Regions from separate parts of the Pseudarthrobacter linnaei genome, predicted to be linked through region 3. Evidence: riboswitches for the same ligand, from Rfam matches in the RefSeq annotation. Region 3 holds a riboswitch; each other region holds the start of a gene.
What was found. A riboswitch is a leader RNA that binds a small molecule or an ion and turns the genes downstream of it on or off. The one in region 3 is predicted to bind cyclic di-AMP.

Region 1 (5,524 bases), on a different contig from region 3:
TCAACGGACGGCGGTAAAACCTGGAACACGGTGGACTCCGGACCAGTGGTCCAGTTCGCCGCTTTCGCCAGCCCCGCCGAGGCGGTCGGAGTCGAACCCGACGGGACCGTCCACACCTCGGCAGATACCGGCGCGACCTGGACCCGAAAGGGCAAAATCGACGGCACGGTCCAGGCTGTCGCGGCAGTGAAAGGCCCGCAGGCCGACCCGTCGATCTGGGCCGCCACGGCCAGCGGGGTCGTCATCTCCACCGACGGCGGAGTCACGTTCCGTCCCGCCGACGCCTCCTAACCACACGAGCCCTGCAGGATCTGCGCCGAGGCCTACCACCGACGGTTGCGGTGCGTAGAAAACCGGCCCGAGTGGACCGGGACCTCGGACTCTAGCTGTCAGCCGAGGCCGCGCGAAGACTCGGAATAATTCTTTGAAGGGAAGGCACAAATCATGATGTGGGGTTACGGACAAGGCATGGGATGGATGTGGCTCTGGATTCCTCTGCTACTCATTGGGATCGCGCTGCTGGTGTTACTGGCCGTCAGAGTCTTTGGCGGCGGCGTCCGTAATGGATACGGACCTCCGGGCCCCCCGGGGCCAGGCGGGCCGCCGCCTGCCGGAGGGAGCAGGGCCCGCCAGATCCTCGACGAACGCTTTGCGAGAGGAGAACTCACCGCAGACCAATACCGCGAACACCTCAAAGTGCTCGGTGAGGGCCCGTAGTGAAGCCCATCAGCCGCCGCCAGGCGGTGCTGCTGGGAGGGCTCGGCATTGCGGGGACAGCGGCTGGCGGTGCCGGGCTGATCTGGACCCTGACCTCGCAGACGACTCCCGTTACGGGAGGCGAACTGACCCAGCCTCCGGAGGAACGGAGCACCAACGGCCAGCTGAAGGTACGGCTCGAAGCCGCACCCGGACAGATACTGCTGGCAGGCCGTCAGGCCGCGGCCCTTGGCTACAACGGCGGCATCCCCGGCCCGACACTGCGCGTACGCGCCGGGGACGTCCTGAAGATCGGGCTCGTCAACAAGCTGACCCAGGCCACCAACCTGCACGTGCACGGCCTCCACGTTTCCCCGGAGGGCAACGGGGACAACGTCTTCGTCTCGGTGGACCCCGGCGGCACCTTCGACTACGAATACAAACTTCCCGAGGACCATCCCCCGGGCGTGTACTGGTATCACCCCCACCACCACGGCATGGTCGCCGATCAGATCTTCGCCGGGCTCTTCGGAGCAATCATCGTCGAGGACCCTGAACCCATCGAGGCAAGTGCGGAACGGGTACTGGTCATTTCGGACACCACCCTGGACGGCCTGGGGAACATCCCGGAAGTCCCGGCAATGGAACGAATGATGGGCCGGGAGGGTGAACTGATCCTCGTCAACGGTCAAAGCAACCCGCAATTCAGCGCCCGCCCCGGACAACGCGAACGGTGGCGCATCATCAACACGTGCGTGTCCCGCTACCTCCGCCTACGACTCGATGGACAGCAGCTCCAGCTCCTCGGCATGGACTCCGGCCGCTTCCCGACACCCAAGAGCGTGGATGAACTTCTCCTGACGCCGGGAAACCGGGCGGACCTCCTCGTGACCACCACGGCCGGGGACTCCGTGCTGCGCGCGCTCTACCAGAGCCGGGGAAGCATGCCGGGAATGATGGGGACGGGGTCCGGAGCGCGCAACCCTGCAGATCAGCCGGACGGCGCCGCACTGGCCACCCTCCGGGTAGCCGGCGAACCGGTCGCAGCCCTGACGGCCGTGCCTGCTCAACAGGGGCTGGGCGACCTTCGGTCAGCCGCCGTCGCGGCCCGCCGTCAGATCGTCCTGGACGCCGGCATGGGCATCGGCATCGGCATGGGCGAAGGCGGGGGCGGGGGCGGGGGCGGGGGCATGATGCGTTTCACCATCAACGGCAGGGAGTTCAACGAGGCCAGGACAGACACAACGGTCGCGGCCGGGGATGTGGAGGAATGGACGCTGATCAACACCAGTCCCATGGATCACCCGTTCCACCTGCATGTCTGGCCGATGCAAATCATCGAGGAAAACGGCCAAGGGACGAACACCCCCATCTGGCAGGATGTGGTGAACGTACCCGCCAACGGCCGTGTGAAAGTCAGGGTGGCTTTCAAGGACTTCCGCGGCCGCTCGGCCTACCACTGCCACATCCTGGACCACGAGGACCTCGGCATGATGGGTGCCATCGAAGTCCGGTGAGAAGTCGCATCGGCCCACCCTGATGCCATCACTGCCTTCCACCGTTGGGAACAACCTCTGATGGAATCAACCGTGGGATGGGCTCAACGGAAAACTGCGATTCATCACCGGCGAGCCGCGAAGTGGGCCCAACTCAGACTGCAGAACCGGTCCCCACTCAAACCGCCATAAACAGGTAAAAATGTCAGTCTGAACGGAGCCCACCAGGACGGCCCGAACGGTATCCGCCTGAACGAAACATCGGACCGCAGACCCATCACAGCCCCGGTCCCGCTGGGCCGACGATGCCGAACCGCAGGAAGTCATGCCTGTCGCAAGAAGCCATCGTCCTCCGCAAGATCGGCACACGGCTCTTGAACGAATCCCGGTACCGTGATGCCGCGGGAGTGGGCGGACATATACCGAGCCACGCTGGTCCTCCCCGGCCCCTTCCTATTTCCCTAGCAAGGGCTCCCGGCGGTCCCTCTCGAGACATGAGCGGGTTTTCATCGAGGACCGTTTGTTGGCACGATCAGTCGTCGATCTATCGCCTTGGGGCTTGGGCAATGAAGGATGCCGGATCGACGGTCTGTCCGTCGACCATGACCTCGAAATGGAGATGGCAGCCCGTAGAGGCACCTGTCGTACCGACCCCAGCGATCTGCTGCCCCTGCGCCAGGACTTGCCTGACGGAAACACCGATGCTAGCCAAGTGGTTATAGGTGGTTTTCATACTATTCCCGTGGTCGATGACAATCCGGTTTCCTCCGCCATACGGACTCCAGCCGGCCTCGGTCACCGTACCGGCGCCGGCAGCGAAAACCGGCGTCGCGCACGCTCCGGTCAGATCGATACCTGTGTGCATTTCGCTGGCTGCCCCGGTGATGGGGCTGACCCTCAACCCGAAGGGGGAACTGACCTTCATCGATGCCAGCGGTGCCCGCAAGCCCTTCGGCCCGGCCGCTGTGGCAGCGTCCACACTTGAGCCCGCAGGGACTACAGGCGCCGGGACCGTTCCCGCGGGCCGTTCCCGCGCAGCCGGTGCAGGAGCGGGCTGGGAGGTCACTGCCGGCTTGTCGAAGATCAGGACCGCGCCGGGCGCTGCCGAGACGGCGGCTTCCACGGGGGAAGCTGCGGTTGCGGCGGCCCGGTCCTGGGACGTGGAATGGGCACCCGGATCCGCGTGGGCGGCCGAAAGTGCAGTGAGGGCAATCATCCCCGTCACGGCGGCCGCGACACCCAGTTGTTGGCTGCGGAGCCGGAATGTCGGCTCCTGTAAAAATGGAACGCGGCGGGGTTTGGAGTCGGGAACGGCACGGCGACGGCCGTGGCTGGGCTGGGCAGACAAGATAGTGGTCCTCTCGACGCCGGCGAAGTTAGCTGTCGGATTCGGACGAGTGGACTGTCCGGCCGCTCTGCGGGTCGCGTTCAACGCGCGGTCGCAGGGTCGGCTTCACCCCAGGCGCATCATGGCACACCGTAAGTGGGTCCTCCGCCCCCGCCTTGAAGAGATCAAAGGTCACTGACCGCCGGCGGGGTTTGGCGAAGCGGTCGTATCCATACCCGTTGAGGGTATGTTTCTTCAAGCGTAGCGAACGGTTCGCATAAGTTACAAATTCGTTATATTTGACCGGCGTCGATCACCGCAGGGAGCCAGCGCCCCGTGAGTCTGCGCTTGGGCGCCGGCTTTTGAACGCGCCTGATGGTTTGTAGCGGAAACAGTCGTATTTGGCAGGATTGACTCAGGGCTGCTTGGCGCGGACTGCTGTCGCGCGGACGTCGAAAAAGCCATGGCTACAAGCCGGTCCAACTGAGGAACGCCCACCGGACCAGCCGACCCGCCCGACGGCTCTCGCAAACGAAGGATTTCAAGAACAGGTTGATTTGAAAATCGCGGCGTTCCCAGCGAGCTGTTGCAAACGGGCATCTTTCTGCGGAAAACCGCCGTTGAGACGAAAACCCGAGCTCAGGGCCGGTCGTTCTCACAAATAGTTCTCAAAACGGTACAGTCGAACCAACGCACCGGACTGAGTTTTGAGAAGAGAACACCCCGTGACAGCACACCGCATCGGCTACGCCCGAGTCTCCACCCGGGACCAGAACCTGGGCTTGCAGATCGACGCCCTAAAGAAGGCCGGATGCGACAAAATCTACGAAGACACGATCAGCGGCACCAAGTCTCACCGCCCCGGACTCGACCAGGCGCTGGACACCCTGCGCGACGGTGACACCCTGGTGGTGTGGAAGCTAGACCGCCTGGGCCGGAGCGTGAAAGACCTCCTGGACTTCGCCGGCGGCCTAAACAACCGCGGGGTAGGCTTCGTCAGCCTCACCGACGCGATCGATACCACCACGGCTTCCGGGCGCTTTTTCTTCAACGTGATGGCATCCCTGGCCCAGATGGAACGGGAGCTCATGGTCGAACGCACCCAAGCCGGGCTGCTGGCCGCGCGCGAACAGGGACGGGTCGGCGGCCGCAAACGCATCATGACGGAAGCCAAGATCCGCTCAGCCCGCAAACTACTCAACCAGGGAACACCGCCCCGGGAAGTGGCCACGAGCCTCGGCGTCTCCGTCCCGACGCTCTACCGGTGGGTCCCGGCAGCAGGCGCGACGGCGCCTTCGACGCAATAGTCGCTGCTGTTTGGTGCAGGCGACTTCTGAAAAGTGACGGTTGGTGCAGAGGACTATTGAGCGGAATGCAATTCCGTGCAGGGGACTTGTGACATCTCCATGTCCGTACTCGCCTGCACTACCCCGGAATTCCGCGGGAGCGAGTGCAGACGACTTCTGAAAACGACATCCTCGGTGGTCCTAACGCGCCCCGACAAGCCGCACCACCGTCTCAGTAATCGATCGTATTTGAGATACTTGGGGAGACGACCCGACCGACAGACGGCCGGATCAGCCAGACAAGAGTGCCAGAGTCTTCAGGCCACCAACTGGGGATACTCATCTCGGGTCGGTAATCATCCAGCTAATAGCTGGCAGCCCTCTGTTCTGTAAGGCTGATGAACTGGGTATTCTCATTGGCAAATAGGTTGTAGACCCTCTGAAGAACCGGTCGCCCTGGCAGATCCCTGGCTAGGAAGGCCAACACGTCCTCCCCCAACTCGATCACGTACTCGCCGCAGAGTTCAACGACGAAGGGAATTAAGCCTCGGCGGTGGCGACGTCGACACGACAACACACATGGGGTCGATGCTGTTCACGGTCATGGCCGCTCTCGCGCAAATAGATCACGAGATCAAGCGCGAACGCGTCACCGACTCCCTCAGCAAACGCAGAGAAGCTGGGAAGGACCTTGGCGGCCGACCCCGCCGGGTCACCGA
Region 2 (7,019 bases), on a different contig from region 3:
GCTGGCCGACCGCTTCAACCGCAGACAGGTGCTTATCCTGACCCAGTCCGCGATGGCGGTGCTGAGTGCAGGGCTGGGCGTCCTGGTGGTATCCGGGGCCGCGCAGCTCTGGCATGTCTACGGCTTCGCGCTGCTGCTCGGCGTGGTGTCCGCCTTCGACGCCCCGGTGCGGCAGACCTTCGTCTCTGAATTGGTCCGCGACGACTACCTGCCCAATGCGGTAGCGCTCAACAGCGCATCCTTTAACGTGGCCCGCATGATCGGGCCTGCGGTGGCCGGCATCCTCACGGTCGCCGTCGGCCCCGGCTGGGTCTTCCTGATCAACACCCTGACGTTCGTGGCGTTGCTGCTCAGCCTGTGGAAGATTCCCACCGCCTCGCTGCGCCAGCTGCCCCGGGCCGCGGCCGGCAAGGGCCGGATCCGCGAGGGGCTGCGCTACGTGCGGTTCCGCCCGGACATCGTGGTGGTACTGGTCGCGGTCTTTATCGTCGGGACCCTGGGACTGAACTTCGTGCTGTTCATCGCGGCCATGGTCGGCACGGAATTCGGCCTCGATGCCAGCGCCTTCGGGCTGATGAATTCCATTATGGCCATCGGCTCCGTCGCCGGCGCCCTGCTGTCCGCGGGCCGCAAGAAGCCCCGGCTGCGGATCATCTTCGGAGCGGCCGGAGCCTTCGGCGTCGCCTCCGGCATCGCGGCGTTGGCCCCCAGCTACTTCTGGTTCGGCGTGGCGCTGGTGCCGGTGGGACTCTTCGCCATCACCATGGTGACGAGCGCCAACGGCTACGTGCAGACCACCACGGACCCCGTGATGCGCGGCCGGGTGATGGCGCTCTACATGGCGATCTTTATGGGGGGCACACCCATCGGGGCTCCGTTCGTGGGGTGGGTCGCCAACGCCGCCGGTCCCCGCTGGTCCCTGAGCGTCGCCGCCGCCTCCGGCCTGCTCGCGGCCCTGATCGGACTCGTGTGGATTGTCCGGGCCAGGCAGCTGCGGATCCGGTTCGACCGGCGCGCCCGGGGGCTGCGCCACTTCCGTGTGGTGTCCGCCGGCCCGGAGACCTCAAGCGGCCCCGACGCCAACGGCGACGCCCGGGACTAAAACCGGACGGCGCCGTCGGACGCCCGGACGCCGGCGGCCGCCCGTCAAACGCTAACGCCCTGGCGCCGCGCTGGCCTGGAGAGTTACTTCTTCAGCTCGCCCACCACGAAGTCGATGCACTCCAGCAGCGCAGACACATCGTCCGGCTCGATCGCCACGAAGGTCGCGATGCGGAGCTGGTTGCGGCCCAGCTTGCGGTACGGCTCGGTGTCAACGATGCCGTTGGCGCGGAGCACCTTAGCGATCGCTGCGGCGTCGATGGAGTCATCGAAGTCGATCGTCGCGATGACGTTGGAGCGTTCCTCGGCCTTTGCCACGAACGGCATGGCGTACTCCGAGGCCTCGGCCCAGCGGTAGATGCGGCCGGCCGAATCCGCCGTCCGTGCCGAGGCGAAGTCCAATCCGCCGTTCGCGTTGAGCCACTGCACCTGGGCATCGAGAGTGACCAGCGTGGCCAGGGCCGGGGTGTTGTAGGTCTGGTTCAGCCGCGAGTTGTCAATCGCCGTCTGAAGGTCCAGGAAGTCCGGGATCCAGCGGCCGCCGGCCTTGATCCGCGCCGCTCGTTCCAGCGCCGCCGGGGAGAACAGGCCAAGCCACAGGCCGCCGTCGGAGGCAAAGTTCTTCTGCGGGGCGAAGTAGTAGACGTCCGCTTCGGCGACGTCGACATCCAGCCCGCCGGCAGCCGAGGTGGCGTCAACCAGGACGAGGGAGCCTGCATCGGCGCCAGCCACACGCCGGACCGGTGCGGCAACGCCGGTGGAAGTCTCGTTCTGCGGCCAGGCATAGACGTCGACGCCGGCTTCGGCCCTGGCCGCCGGGCGGGTGCCCGGTTCGGATTTGATGATGCTGGACTCCGCAAGGAAAGGTGCCTTGTTGGTGGCGGAGGCGAACTTCGAGCCAAACTCGCCAAAGGACAAGTGCTGGGCCTTGTTCTCCACCAGGCCGAAGCTCGCGATGTCCCAGAACGCCGTCGATCCGCCGACGCCCAGAATGACTTCATATCCCTCGGGGGCGCGGAAGAACTGGCTGAGCCCGCTCCGGACCGATCCCACGAGGTTCTTGACCGGCGCCTGGCGGTGGGAGGTTCCCAGCAGCTGCGACGCCGCGGCGAGGGCTTCCATCTGCTCCCGACGGACCTTGGACGGTCCGGCGCCGAACCGGCCGTCCTTGGGCAGGAGGTTTGCGGGAATCGTGATGCTGGTGTCGCTCACAGTGGCTCCAATTTTCGGCTGGTACAAAAAGGGCGGCTCGGGAGGTGGCCCGGCAGCGTGGCTGCAGCGGAGCCTTGCGTTTCATTCTGCCTGAATGCCCGGCGGGGGCGGCAAAAAGCCCGTCATAGTCCGGTCACTGAGATTATCAGGAGTAATTCAAAATAGGCTAAGCTGGCCTGCGAACGTACGGCGGACCCCGCCAGGGCGCCTGCAGCACGCGGTACGGTGGGAACACGCAAGGACGGCGCTCTAGGAGCTGAGCTGAATGACGGATCTGATCGATACAACCGAGATGTATCTTCGGACCATTCTGGAACTTGAAGAAGAAAACATCGTCGCCCTCCGCGCCCGCATCGCCGAACGGCTGCGTCACTCCGGCCCCACAGTGTCCCAGACCGTCGGCCGGATGGAACGCGACGGGCTCGTGGTTGTTTCGGGCGACCGCCACCTGGAACTGACGGAAACAGGCCGGAAGCGTGCCATCGAAGTCATGCGCAAGCACCGCCTTGCCGAGCGGTTGCTGGCTGATGTGATCGGCCTCGACTGGGCTTACGTCCATGAGGAAGCCTGCCGCTGGGAACACGTCATGAGTGAGCGGGTGGAGCGGCGAATCTTCGAACTGCTGAACCATCCCACCGTTTCGCCCTATGGCAACCCGATTCCGGGCCTCGCGGAGCTGGGTGGACTGCCCTCCCAGCCCTATGCCGACGACGTCGTGAACCTGCTGGAGGCCATGGCCGGTTACGGTCCGGATTCCCGGATCATGGTCAGTCGCCTTGCCGAGCCCATCCAGGTGGAACCGGAACTGCTCGTCCAGCTTGATGAGGGCGGCATCCGCCCCGGCGCACTGGTGTCGCTGGAGCGCGTGGGGGAGTACATCTCAGTGCGGGTGCCCGACATCGAGGGTGCCCTGGAGCTCCCGCCCGAGGTGGCGGCGCACGTCTTTGTCACCCTCGGTTAGCCGCCGCTCACAGGGTAGCTCCCGGGACCTCCATGAACTCGTGGGACCTCCCATGAGATGTCCACAGGGCGATAACGGATTTATCACTGGACGGCTTAATCGCCTATAGTTGAAGACTAGTACCGATACCAAAGCGTTATCTGATCCGAAGCCGAGCTCTGCCAGCGGATCAGTCGCAGAACCACCTTCTGGCAGGGGCGGGGGAACCACTTCCGGCTGTGCAACAGCCTTGGGGTGAAGTCCGTCAGCGGCAAGCACACTTGACCGGGGACGTCCTTTGATGCCTCTGTGCCTGGATGCTTGCCACGGCGGACCGGGTCTTTGATCTCTCTGACCCGAATCCGACAGCTAACTCCGCAGGCTCTTCAGAGAGGAACCTTTTTGACCACCCAGATCGTCAGGGGCCGCCGTCGTGCGACCGGCCCCGCTCCGGAGCCGCGCCCGGCCGTCGCCGTACCGGCAGACCGCCCACGTGACGCGCACCGCGACGAACGCAGAGGCCGCCGCAGCCCGTTCCGCCAGGTAACGGACTTCGCCGCCGCCAGTGGAGTGGGGCAAAAAGCCGGAATAGCACTGGCTGCCACGGGACTGGTCCTCACTGTGGCTGTTCCCGCCACCAGCCCCGTGATGGCCACGGACACCGGGTCAAACGCCGGATCCATCTCTGCCGCAGTCCAGCCGGATGTGACCGCCGCCGAGGCCAAAATCGACTTCAACCGCACCGCCGTCACGACCCAAAGTGACCCGGACGGCAAGCTCAAGCAGTTGCTGAGCGCCCAGTCGGCCGGCTCCATCACGCGCGCCGCCTCCACGGGCAGCCTCGGGGCGCCCTTGGGCCAGCTGAAGACGGCGTCGCCCTTCGGATACCGCGTCAGCCCCATCACCGGCGGCTCCGGGGAATTCCACCGCGGCCAGGACTACGCTGCCCAGTGCGGCACTGCCGTCCTTGCGGCCGCCAGCGGCACGGTGACCTTCACGGGATGGCATCCCTACGGTGGCGGAAACCGTGTGGTGATCGACCACGGCAACGGCCTGGAGACCACCTACAACCACTTGTCCTCCGCCAGCGTCAAGGTGGGCCAGCAGGTCCTCCGCGGCGCAGCCGTGGCGATGAGCGGCACCACGGGCGCCTCTACGGGCTGCCACCTTCACTTCGAGGTCATGGTCAACGGCGAAGTCGTCGACCCGACCGGCTGGCTCTAACCGAGCCGATGGGACACTCTCGCATTCCTGTGACACGCCGTGATCTGAATGTGACATTGAGCCCGAACTGCTGTACCGTTTGACTCACGCCAACTTTTCCGAAGTTGGCGCTCTTGAGTGGATTGCCTAGCTCTGCCACCGCTCAAGGTCCGTTCGCATTACATCGTCTGGCAGGGGCGGGGGAACCAATTTTGGCCTTCGAAAGAAGGCCTTGGGGTTAAGTCGCAAAAGCTTCCCAGGAAGCAGCGCGGCCGGGTGACTCCCATCCGAATCCGACAGCTCACCTCGCAGGCATTGGGAGAGGCTACTTTCGTGTCTTCACGCCACAATGCTGCGCGTCACCGCGCTTGCGCGGCTCTAACGAGCCCGCTGAAATCCACCCTCCGTGGTGCCCTTTGTGGCGCCCGGAACGGATCTCACACCGCCGGCTCAATCTCTGCCGAGTCCGGCCCGCAGGCCATGCACCTGCAAGCAGTTCCCGCTTTTGGCGCGTCTTCGCAGTACACCCTTCGCTAAGTAACCCATTTCGGGGCGATCCGGCGTACCCCCAAGATGCCGGAGCGTCCTCAGCCCGCGCCTGAAAAGCGCGGACCCAGGATCACGAAAGAGAGAACTTAATGACTACTCGTGCAAACGCACGGCACCGCGCCGAGGTCACCAAGACCAACTCGCTGGCCGTCATTGCCAAGGCCGTCGGCGACAACGCCGGTGGCATGGGTCGCCAGGCCGCAGTTATCGCTGCCGCCTCCGGCCTCGTCCTGACCAGCGGTATCGCGGCCAACGCTGCCGAGGCCAACGTCCAGCGCGAGTCCACCTCCGCTTCCACCCTCGAAGTCCAGTCCGCCGCCCCGGCGACGATCTCGGCTGCTTCGACCATCGCGATCTCCTTCGAGAAGCCGGCCGTCACCACCACGCCGGCCCCCGTCGTGGAGGCCCCGAAGCCTGTCGTGAAGGTCCAGGAGACTTCCACGGCCAACACTGCCGCCACGGCCAAGACCGCGAGCACCAAGGTCGGCGCCACCGCAGCCCCCGCTGCCACCACGCCGGCTCCGGCCGTCGCCAGCGGCATGGGCGCCACGATCGCCGCTGCCGCCTACGCCCAGCTCGGCGTTGGCCAGGACTGCACCGCACTCGCCACGAACTCGCTGGCTGCCGCGGGCATCAACTACCACGGCTGGCCGGCAGGGTACCTGTCCCTCGGCCGCACCGTGAGCGCTGCCGCGGCACTGCCGGGCGACCTCGCCTACTACCAGAACGGCGGAGCGGGCCTGGCCCACATCGCCGTTTACGTCGGCAACGGCAAGGCTGTTCACGGCGGCTGGAACGGTGGAACCACCTCCCTGCAGAGCGTCAACGTCGGTTCCGGCCCGGTCTTCATCCGCGTCGGCGGCTAAGACAACAACTGCTAGCAACGCAAAGGACCCCTGCCACGTGGCAGGGGTCCTTTGCGTTGCCAGGACGTGAACTTCAGCGGACCCGCGCGGTTCGGGCAAAAAAAGATTCGGAGAATCGGCATCTCCATGTTTACTCTTGTTTTGTCGATCCATAGCCCGACCATGCAGAGGGCAGCCGGCCCTCGTGCCCCTGGCGGGTGCGGCCGTGAAGAGGTATGCGGATGCGCACTCTCGTTCTGAATGCTGGATATGAACCGCTGGCGGTTGTGACCTTCCGCCGGGCACTCGTCCTTGTGCTGACTGGAAAGGCCAGTGTCGTGGCGGAAGGCGACGAACCCGTCGTCGGGCCGCAGGACGTCCTGGGCCGGCCTTCGGTGATTCTCCTGAATCGCTACATCAGGCCCCGCTACAACACAGTCACGACGGTGAGCCGCCGCGGGGTGCTCCGCCGGGACGGACACCGCTGCGCCTATTGCGGCAAAGCCGCCCACACCATCGATCATGTCCAGCCCAAATCCAGGGGCGGCGCGGATTCCTGGGAAAACCTCGTCGCTGCCTGCCTCCGGTGCAACAACGCCAAAGGCGACCACACCCCGGGGGAGATGGGGTGGAAACTCGGTTTCAGCCCCGCGCCGCCCAAGGGCACGACCTGGCAAATCAAGGAACTGGAGAAGCCGACGCCGGCCTGGGACCCTTTCCTGCTGCCGGAATCGGCTGCCTGAACCGGCTGCCTGGCCCGGCGCTCGCCCGGCGCGCCCCGGCCGCCGCGCCAGGACAGGACCTATAGCCAGCTACGCTGGGCCGGTGGAATTCGATGCTGTCATTCTTGCCGGGGGCCGGTCGTCCCGGCTGGGCGGCGTGCCCAAATCCGGTCTGACCCAGGACGGCGCCACCCTCCTGGAGCGCGCCCTGCAGTCCGCGCGCGGCGCGGCCGCCGTCGCCGTTGTCGGGCCAGACCCGGGAACCCTGCCTGGGGGAGTGCTGAGCTGCCGGGAGGAACCGGCCTTTGCCGGCCCCGCCGCCGCCGTCGCCGCCGGCATCTCCGCCCTGGAACAGCACCGCAGCCGAGACCCCCGCCACCCTGCCGCGGCACCGCTGACCCTGGTCCTCGCCGTCGACATGCCCCGGGCGGGCGCCGCCGTTGGAAC
Region 3 (7,019 bases):
CACCCATTGGGCTTCTCCATTCGGCAGGATGTTGCCGGTTGCGGCTGACCACTCCTCCTATCGTGGCGCGGACGTCCATTTTCGGCAAGATGCTGCCGGTGCGGCGCCCGTGGCCCGCTCGGCGGCGGCGGGTCCTGCGGACGGCAATATGCTGCCGCCCGGCGTCGGACGGTCCCTCCCCTGCCGCGGCGGCAGGGTGCGGCGTACGCTGGAACCCCGGCCGGCAGTGAACCGAAGGAGCCCGTCATGCGTAAGGTCGTCTTTATGATGCAGGTGTCCCTGGACGGATTCTTCGAGGGCCCGGAGCAGGATCTGAGCTGGCACCTGGTCGATGATGAACTGCACCGCCACTTCAACGACGAGCTCCGGACCATGGGCGCTTTCCTGGACGGGCGCGTCACCTATGAGCTGATGGCCGACTTCTGGCCGACGGCGGACCAGGACCCCTCCAGCCCCGCCCCGCTGGTCGAGTTCGCGGGGATCTGGCGGGACATGCCCAAAATTGTCTACTCCAGAACCCTGGCGTCGGCCGGCTGGAACACCGAGGTCGTGCACAACGTCATCGCCGAGGAAGTGGCCAGGCTCAAGGAGGAACCCGGCGGGGATCTGGCCCTGGGCGGCGCCGATCTGGCGGCGTCGTTCCGGCGGCTCGGGCTGATCGACGAGTACCGGATCTATGTGCACCCGGTCCTGATCGGACTGGGCAAGGCCCTGTTCCAGGAGATGGATGCGGTGACGCCGCTCAGGCTGCTGGAGACCCGCACCTTCGGCAACGGCGTGGTGCTGCTGCGGTATTCAGTGGAGCCGGACGCAGGGCACGCAGAAGGCCGGTGATCGGCTGCCCCCGAGGCAACCGATCGACCGGCCTTCGACGTGCTGCCAGCGGTGCTGCTAGCCGGCGCGGACGAACGTCACTGGGCCCGTGGCGGTCAGCCAGGACATCGGGTGCGTCATGGTGGCGTTGACGCCGTTCATGCCGCCGCTGATGGCCTGGCCGTTGCCGGCGTAGATGGCGACGTGACCGGACTGGACGATGATGTCGCCGGGCTGGGGTGCCGCGACGACCTTGCCATACTTCAGGAAGGCCTGCGGGCCGATGTCGCCCACCGGGATGCCGGCAGAGTTCAGGGCCTTTTCCACTACCGCGGTGCAGTCCTGGGTGATGCCGATCTGGCCGTACGCCACGGCCAGCAGGGTGGCGTTCACTCCACCCGCTGCCGGGGCAGCGGCGGGGGCGGGGGCGGCCTGGACCTTCACGGTCGCCTTGGCGGCGGCAGCCGGGGCGGGTGCTGCCGGGGCGGGTGCTGCCGGGGCCTTCGGAGCGGCCACGGGCTTGGGCGCCTCGATCACGGGCGCCGGGGTCGTCTCCACGACCGGGCGCTCGAAGGTGATCTGCACCGCGGAGTCCGCCAGGACCGGCGCGGAGACCTGACCCTTGACGTCAACGGACGACGCCGGTGCGGAGTCGCGCTCGGTCGGAGCGTCGGCTGCATTCGCGGCCATGGCGCCGCTGAGCACCATTCCGGAAGCGGCTACAAGTACTGCGGCCTGGCGGCCAACGGTGCCGGCGGTGCGGCGTTTGCTGCGAAGATCGGCGCGTTTGGGCGCACGGGTATTGACAAAAGTCATTAAAAGAACCTCTCCCAATGCCTGCGAGGTGAGCTGTCGGATTCGGATGGGAGGCACCCGGCCGCACGCTGGCCCGTTCATGACGGGCCGTGCGGCTTCACCCCAAGACCCCTGGAGAACAGCGGGTCAAAATTGGTTTCCCCGTCTCTGCCGGACGTTGCTGCGAGTTATCCCCAGGCCGCGGCAGAGTTAGGCAATCGGCTGGGAAGAGCCCGTCTCGGAAACAACAGGCACCTAACAACGGTAACGGAATGATTACGGGCTGTCACATCCAGCTCAGGCCGGCCAGTGGTCGCCGTAGTGCGAGGACGCCGCCGGAACCGGCCCCAGGCATAGGATGATGCCATCACCGTTCCCCCGAAGCGGAGGCCCGAAAATGAACAGTCCCGACGTCACCAGGCACTGTGTCGCCATTTGCCAGCTGAGCAGTCAGCCGCCGGAGGACTTCAGTGTCAACACCGAACTGCTGGTGCTGGAAAACGGGGAGGTTCATGTCTCCACCTGGGACGCTGAACCCCGCGACGGAGGCTTCGACGTGCATGTCCTGAACGACCGCGTGGACGCCCTCGGCTTTATGGTGATCACCGACTGGGAGTTCTTCGACGAAAAGGCCTATGCCGTGGTGGAACGCCGGCCGGGAAGCTAGGCCCCATCCCATTCCGGCGGCAGACCCTGATAAACCTCCGGTTCCGATCTCCGGCGGGATTTTGGCGTCCTGCAGGCGTCATTTGATGACGCCCTGCCGGTAGGAAGTGGAAAGTATTATCGGAACGGCCACAGGTGTGAACCGTAGCGGTATTTGGCATTGTTCCGTGAGACCGAAATGGCAGGTCCGGGACAATGCTGGTCAATTAGTTGGACGCAAACCATCGACTAGTTGGACGCAAACCACCGACGAAAAGGTTGTGGCCGCCGCGTCTGCCCCCGCGGTTCTCATGTTGGCCCTGGCCAGACGGGTCTTCAGCATTCCGTGCACCGACTATCGGATCGATCGAGGGCACCGAGACCGGAAAGTTAATCCTGCGCCCAAGGGAATATTCAAAGTCCCGACGCCGCTATGGCCGCAACGACGATGGCTGAGCCAGCAAGTTTGTTGAGTCGACCGGTTTTCGCGCGAGCAGACACGGATGATAAAGAAATTGCGTTTCCCCCAACTTTGTTAGGGGGATTGATTCTAACCGCAGCCTGCTGCCGAGTGAATGCCCCATGAGGGAGCGATAGATACCGTTTCATGGAACAGAAGCAGAGGGCAAGTGATCTATGGACGGTCGTTCGTGACGGCTTGGGTCCCCCCTCGCTGGCATGCCAGAGCAACTCCCTGCAACTAGACGACTCGGTCGCGCCGGGCGAAGGTCAGGTGGATGACGCCGCTGGGTGAGGGTGCTGCCTCGATGTGGAAGCGTTGCTCGAGTCCTTCGAGGCGGTCCCAGAGTCGCTCGCCGCGGCCGAGGAGGATCGGCACGAGGACAATGTGCATCTGGTCGATCAGATCAGCTTCAAGGAACTGGCGGATCGTGGTGACGCCGCCTCCGATACGCACATCGCCGCCGGGCGCGAGGGCCAGTGCCTGCTCAAGCGCTTCGGCGGGTTCGGCGTCCACGAAGTGGAAGGTGGTGCCGCCGTTCATGGTCAGTGGCGGGCGCGGGTGGTGGGTGAGGATGACCACCGGGGTGTGGAAGGGCGGGTTGTCGCCCCACCAGCCCTGCCACGCCTCGTCGGCCCACGGGCCGCGCTGAGGCCCGAACTTGTTGCGGCCCATGATTTCCACGCCGATGCCGGGGGCCCACCGGCTGGCGAAGGTTTCGTCGATTCCGTTGGAGCCCTCCTCCTTCTCGCCATTCAATGCCATCTGCTTAATGGAGTGCGTCGGAAGGGCCCATTGCATCAGGCGTATCCCGGCGTGCCCGAAGGGTGCGTCCAGCTCCTGCCCCTCACCGGTACCGAATCCGTCGAGCGAGACGGAGAAGTTGTGAACGCGAACGAGTGACATGGTGCTCCCTGGTCGTGGTCGGGCGCCGGAGGCGACGCGCGAAACGGTCAGCCTCAACCGCTGGCAGTCTGCAATCGCTGCGCCGACCGTAGCGCAGGGTGCTGGAAACCTGCAAGCAGTTTCCGGAGGTGCATGGTGCCAAAACCGCGGTCGGGCTGACCGTTGGAGCGTCCTGGTGCTGCGTGATGGGATGTTGGCGGTCGCCGCCAACTCCGTGAGTTTCAGTCCGGGTCGAAGGAAGGGATCGCCCAGGACATCCTTGCTGACCGTCTTAGGAGGCTCGCCGACGCGGGACTCCTAACCCGTGACGCTGCCCGTGACGGCCAGCGGGCGCGGTACTCCTCACCGAGGCAGCCCTCCAAATCGTGCCCGTGTTCGCGCAGCTCACCAACGCCACAGCCGGTCGGCCCCAATTGGATCGGCAATAACAGCGAACTGACGGCACCGGCGTATTCGACGGCTCAGAATTCCAGATCCGGGCGGTGCCTGGCCGTCTCGGCAAGCACGAGGGAGACCGCCCCGGCGGCGACCCCGCCGTCCTCGTCCTCGTGGTTCTGCCGGCCGGCGCCGGCAGCACCAGACGGGCGTGGCGCACGAACCGGGGCCAGTCCCCCGTGCCGGCCCGGAGAGCGCGGAGCGGGGACAGCAGGGCGGCCCGGCGCAGCCAGACGTCGGGATCCCGCGCCCACCGGTCCAGGACACTGTCCGCGCGCACCCTGCCGACGACGTCGAGCCCCTCGATCAGGGGACCAACAACGTCGATGGCGAGCGGATCGACGAGGGCGGCCAGCCGTGCGCTCCGTACGAAGCCCTCGATCCGGGTCAGGTCCGTGTTCGTCAGCAGGCTGACGCGGGATTGCAGGAGCACGACGGCGGCGAGGCGGCGCTCGTAGACGGGCACCTCCCACAGCTCGGAGCTGAGCGCGGTGACGTCATCGTGCGGCAGCCCCGGGTGGCGGCGGAGGGCATCGCGGACCGTTCCACGCACGGCTCCGACGGATGTGCCGTAGTACCGGTGGCCGCCGCCGTGACGTGCCTCGGCCTCCTCCGCGCGGCTCCACGACGACTCACGCTGAAGCGCGAGATCTATGAAGTCGCCGGGATCGCTCATGGGGATATTCTCCCGCATACCGCGGCTCCGGAGGCTGCAGCCTGTGCCCGGCGCCCCTACTGCCCGGGTGCCCGGTAGCTCGGTGTTTTCTTCGCCGCGTCGTCAAGATCCTCCAGCGTCATGAGCGGTTTCAGACGCACATTCACGGATCCCGTCGAATTGATCATGAGCGACAGCGCAGCGGCGTCGGAGGGCTCCGGGACCTCGAAGACGCCCAGCACGTCGGTCTCCCCGAAGGCGTAGTAGAAGCACTCGAGCGAGCCTCCGACGGATTTGAGGGCGTCTACGAGCGCATCGCGGCGCTTTGTTCCGCCTTCGCGCATGAGGCCTTTAACGCCCTCGCCCACGTAGTTCGCTTCGAACAGATACTTGGCCATGGTTCTTTTCCGTCCCTTAATGTCCAGGATTCGGGCACCCGCAGGTGTGTCCAGATATCGTGGCGGGCGGGTCCCGGAGTTGGTCCCCAGAGTGGGGCTGTGGCCACATCCTAGGCTCTCGCGTCGCGCCATTACAACGGTTTGCGGGTTGAGTTGCCGGCCCCAGACACCGACCCGGGTTGCGCCGGCCGTTCGCAGCCTAGGAAGCCTTAGGCCGGACCACGAGGACAGGACACGGTGCATGGGTAGTAATCTGGGTGGCAGCCGATCCCAGGTCCAGGCCGGGAAAACCGCCGTGCCCGCGAGCGCCGACGACGACAAGATCCGCGTCCTTGGCGGCCTTGATTATTGCTGACGCCGCAGAATCACTGTGAACGATCTGCCCGGTGGCGGCCGCCCCCTCCTTTTCAGCGGTCTTCAGGGCATCGGCCTGGACCGTCTCGGCGATTTGTTGTGGGGAATCCTCGGTTACGATCTCGCCGGCGGCCGTTTCGAGTACTGCCGGAAACCAGGACAGCGGCGGCTTGCTCCAGACCGTGACCAGACGGATCTGGCCGTTGCGCAGCTTGGCTTCGTCCATGGCCCACTTCAGTGCATTTTGCGAATTCCTGGAACCGTCAAAACCAACCACAATCACGAACGAGCCTGTACTGGTCATTGTCTTTCCAATCCCTAGCCTCGGGGCAGCCTGGATCTTTCAGTCTCGATGACCGTGAAAGTCAGTGTCAAGGTCCGCGCAATCGCCGTGGACCCCCCTGAGGTTCCCGGCAAAGTTGAACCACAGACCCTATGACAACGCGCACGGAGCCTCTAGTCTCTTGCCATGGGAGTTGGGGGCGGATGTCGGCGGCGGGATTCCCGCCGTCATGGGCGGGATTGCGTGGGCCGCGCGGCGCGACGGCGTGCGAGCGGCTCATGAAGACCGACACATCCCCTGGCCATGACAATTACGACGCCTTTCTGGCGAGGCTGGACGCTGCCACAACAAGCTTGAGCACGCGGGCGGCGTCGCTGGAGAAGGCACTGGCGGCCGTTTCGTTGCTCCTGGGCCCTTACGAATCCGCCGTCACGAACTGGGAACGACGGCGACTCCACGTCAGCGGGCAACTCGACCGGCACTCCGGGTCGCCGCAGTCCTACACCGCACTGGGCGAACTCCACGACGTGGCGGTCAACATGGAAGCGATGTTCCGGGACCGTGCCCAGCGCATCAGGGACAAGTTATCGGCCCTGCAAGGTCGCCGCGAGGCAATCGAGAGGTCACTGCTGGAACTGGAACTGAGCAGGGACAAACTGGCGTCGTCCCGGCTGCTTTCAGAGGACCGCGAAAAACTCAGCGCGGTCTTTTCCGCCCTCGCCGGTCCCACCGTGACCACCTCGGCCCTGCCCGACCGGGGCCTGCTGAGCGATCTCAGGGAAGCACGCAGGGCGGTCGTCCTGGCGGAAGCGCTGATGGAAGTGAAGGGGTACTAATCATGGACAATTCACGGCACGGTCAGTCCCGGCAGAACACTGTCGCCCTGGTCCGTTGGTCCAGGAAACCCGGCGAGAATCCCCTGGTCCGGTTCGTTATGTTCAGCGTCTTCGCTTTGATCCTTTGCCTCATCCTGATGATTTTCATTCACGGCCTGCGGAGTTTCGGGGCCGCTGTGTTGTTCACGGTCATCGTCGCGGCGGTACTGACGGGTCCCGTGGTCTCGCGTCGAAGGGCCTTCATGACGGGGCTGACCACGAGGGTTAACGACACGATCGCCGAGGTGACGGGCAACCCTGGTGACCAGCTGTCAGTCAAGGAATTCCGGCGTATGGTCAAGAGCGGCGAGCATCTGCCCCTCCCCGTTGGCGGGGTGCCTGGGCTGAACCTGCACGTGGAACGGGTGGCACCGGTGGAGACGGAAGCCCCGGAGAAATG

Region 1: another riboswitch for cyclic di-AMP. It lies ahead of ACZYZ3_RS20295 (M23 family metallopeptidase); the one in region 3 lies ahead of ACZYZ3_RS06310 (NlpC/P60 family protein).
Region 2: another riboswitch for cyclic di-AMP. It lies ahead of ACZYZ3_RS09160 (NlpC/P60 family protein); the one in region 3 lies ahead of ACZYZ3_RS06310 (NlpC/P60 family protein).

Annotation. Positions count from the first base shown of each region.
Region 1 is NZ_JBVAYX010000054.1:292-5,815, forward strand. It holds partial or broken gene ACZYZ3_RS20280 (F510_1955 family glycosylhydrolase) at 1-291, shown strand, start outside; gene ACZYZ3_RS20285 (SHOCT domain-containing protein) at 445-717, shown strand; gene ACZYZ3_RS20290 (multicopper oxidase family protein) at 717-2,213, shown strand; gene ACZYZ3_RS20295 (M23 family metallopeptidase) at 2,737-3,408, opposite strand; cyclic di-AMP (ydaO/yuaA leader) riboswitch at 3,546-3,720, opposite strand; gene ACZYZ3_RS20300 (recombinase family protein) at 4,245-4,826, shown strand; partial or broken gene ACZYZ3_RS20305 (transposase) at 5,517-5,524, opposite strand, start outside.
Region 2 is NZ_JBVAYX010000007.1:110,592-117,610, reverse strand. It holds gene ACZYZ3_RS09180 (MFS transporter) at 1-1,102, shown strand, start outside; gene serC (phosphoserine transaminase) at 1,186-2,313, opposite strand; gene ACZYZ3_RS09170 (iron-dependent transcriptional repressor DtxR) at 2,579-3,274, shown strand; cyclic di-AMP (ydaO/yuaA leader) riboswitch at 3,444-3,652, shown strand; gene ACZYZ3_RS09165 (M23 family metallopeptidase) at 3,656-4,477, shown strand; cyclic di-AMP (ydaO/yuaA leader) riboswitch at 4,615-4,785, shown strand; gene ACZYZ3_RS09160 (NlpC/P60 family protein) at 5,095-5,871, shown strand; gene ACZYZ3_RS09155 (HNH endonuclease) at 6,093-6,593, shown strand; gene mobA (molybdenum cofactor guanylyltransferase) at 6,676-7,019, shown strand, end outside.
Region 3 is NZ_JBVAYX010000004.1:229,384-236,402, reverse strand. It holds gene ACZYZ3_RS06320 (helix-turn-helix transcriptional regulator) at 1-7, opposite strand, end outside; gene ACZYZ3_RS06315 (dihydrofolate reductase family protein) at 247-834, shown strand; gene ACZYZ3_RS06310 (NlpC/P60 family protein) at 892-1,629, opposite strand; cyclic di-AMP (ydaO/yuaA leader) riboswitch at 1,634-1,804, opposite strand; gene ACZYZ3_RS06305 (hypothetical protein) at 2,006-2,275, shown strand; gene ACZYZ3_RS06300 (dihydrofolate reductase family protein) at 2,954-3,619, opposite strand; gene ACZYZ3_RS06295 (DNA alkylation repair protein) at 3,891-4,730, opposite strand; gene ACZYZ3_RS06290 (GYD domain-containing protein) at 4,787-5,107, opposite strand; gene ACZYZ3_RS06285 (universal stress protein) at 5,307-5,765, opposite strand; gene ACZYZ3_RS06280 (hypothetical protein) at 6,023-6,580, shown strand; gene ACZYZ3_RS06275 (hypothetical protein) at 6,583-7,019, shown strand, end outside.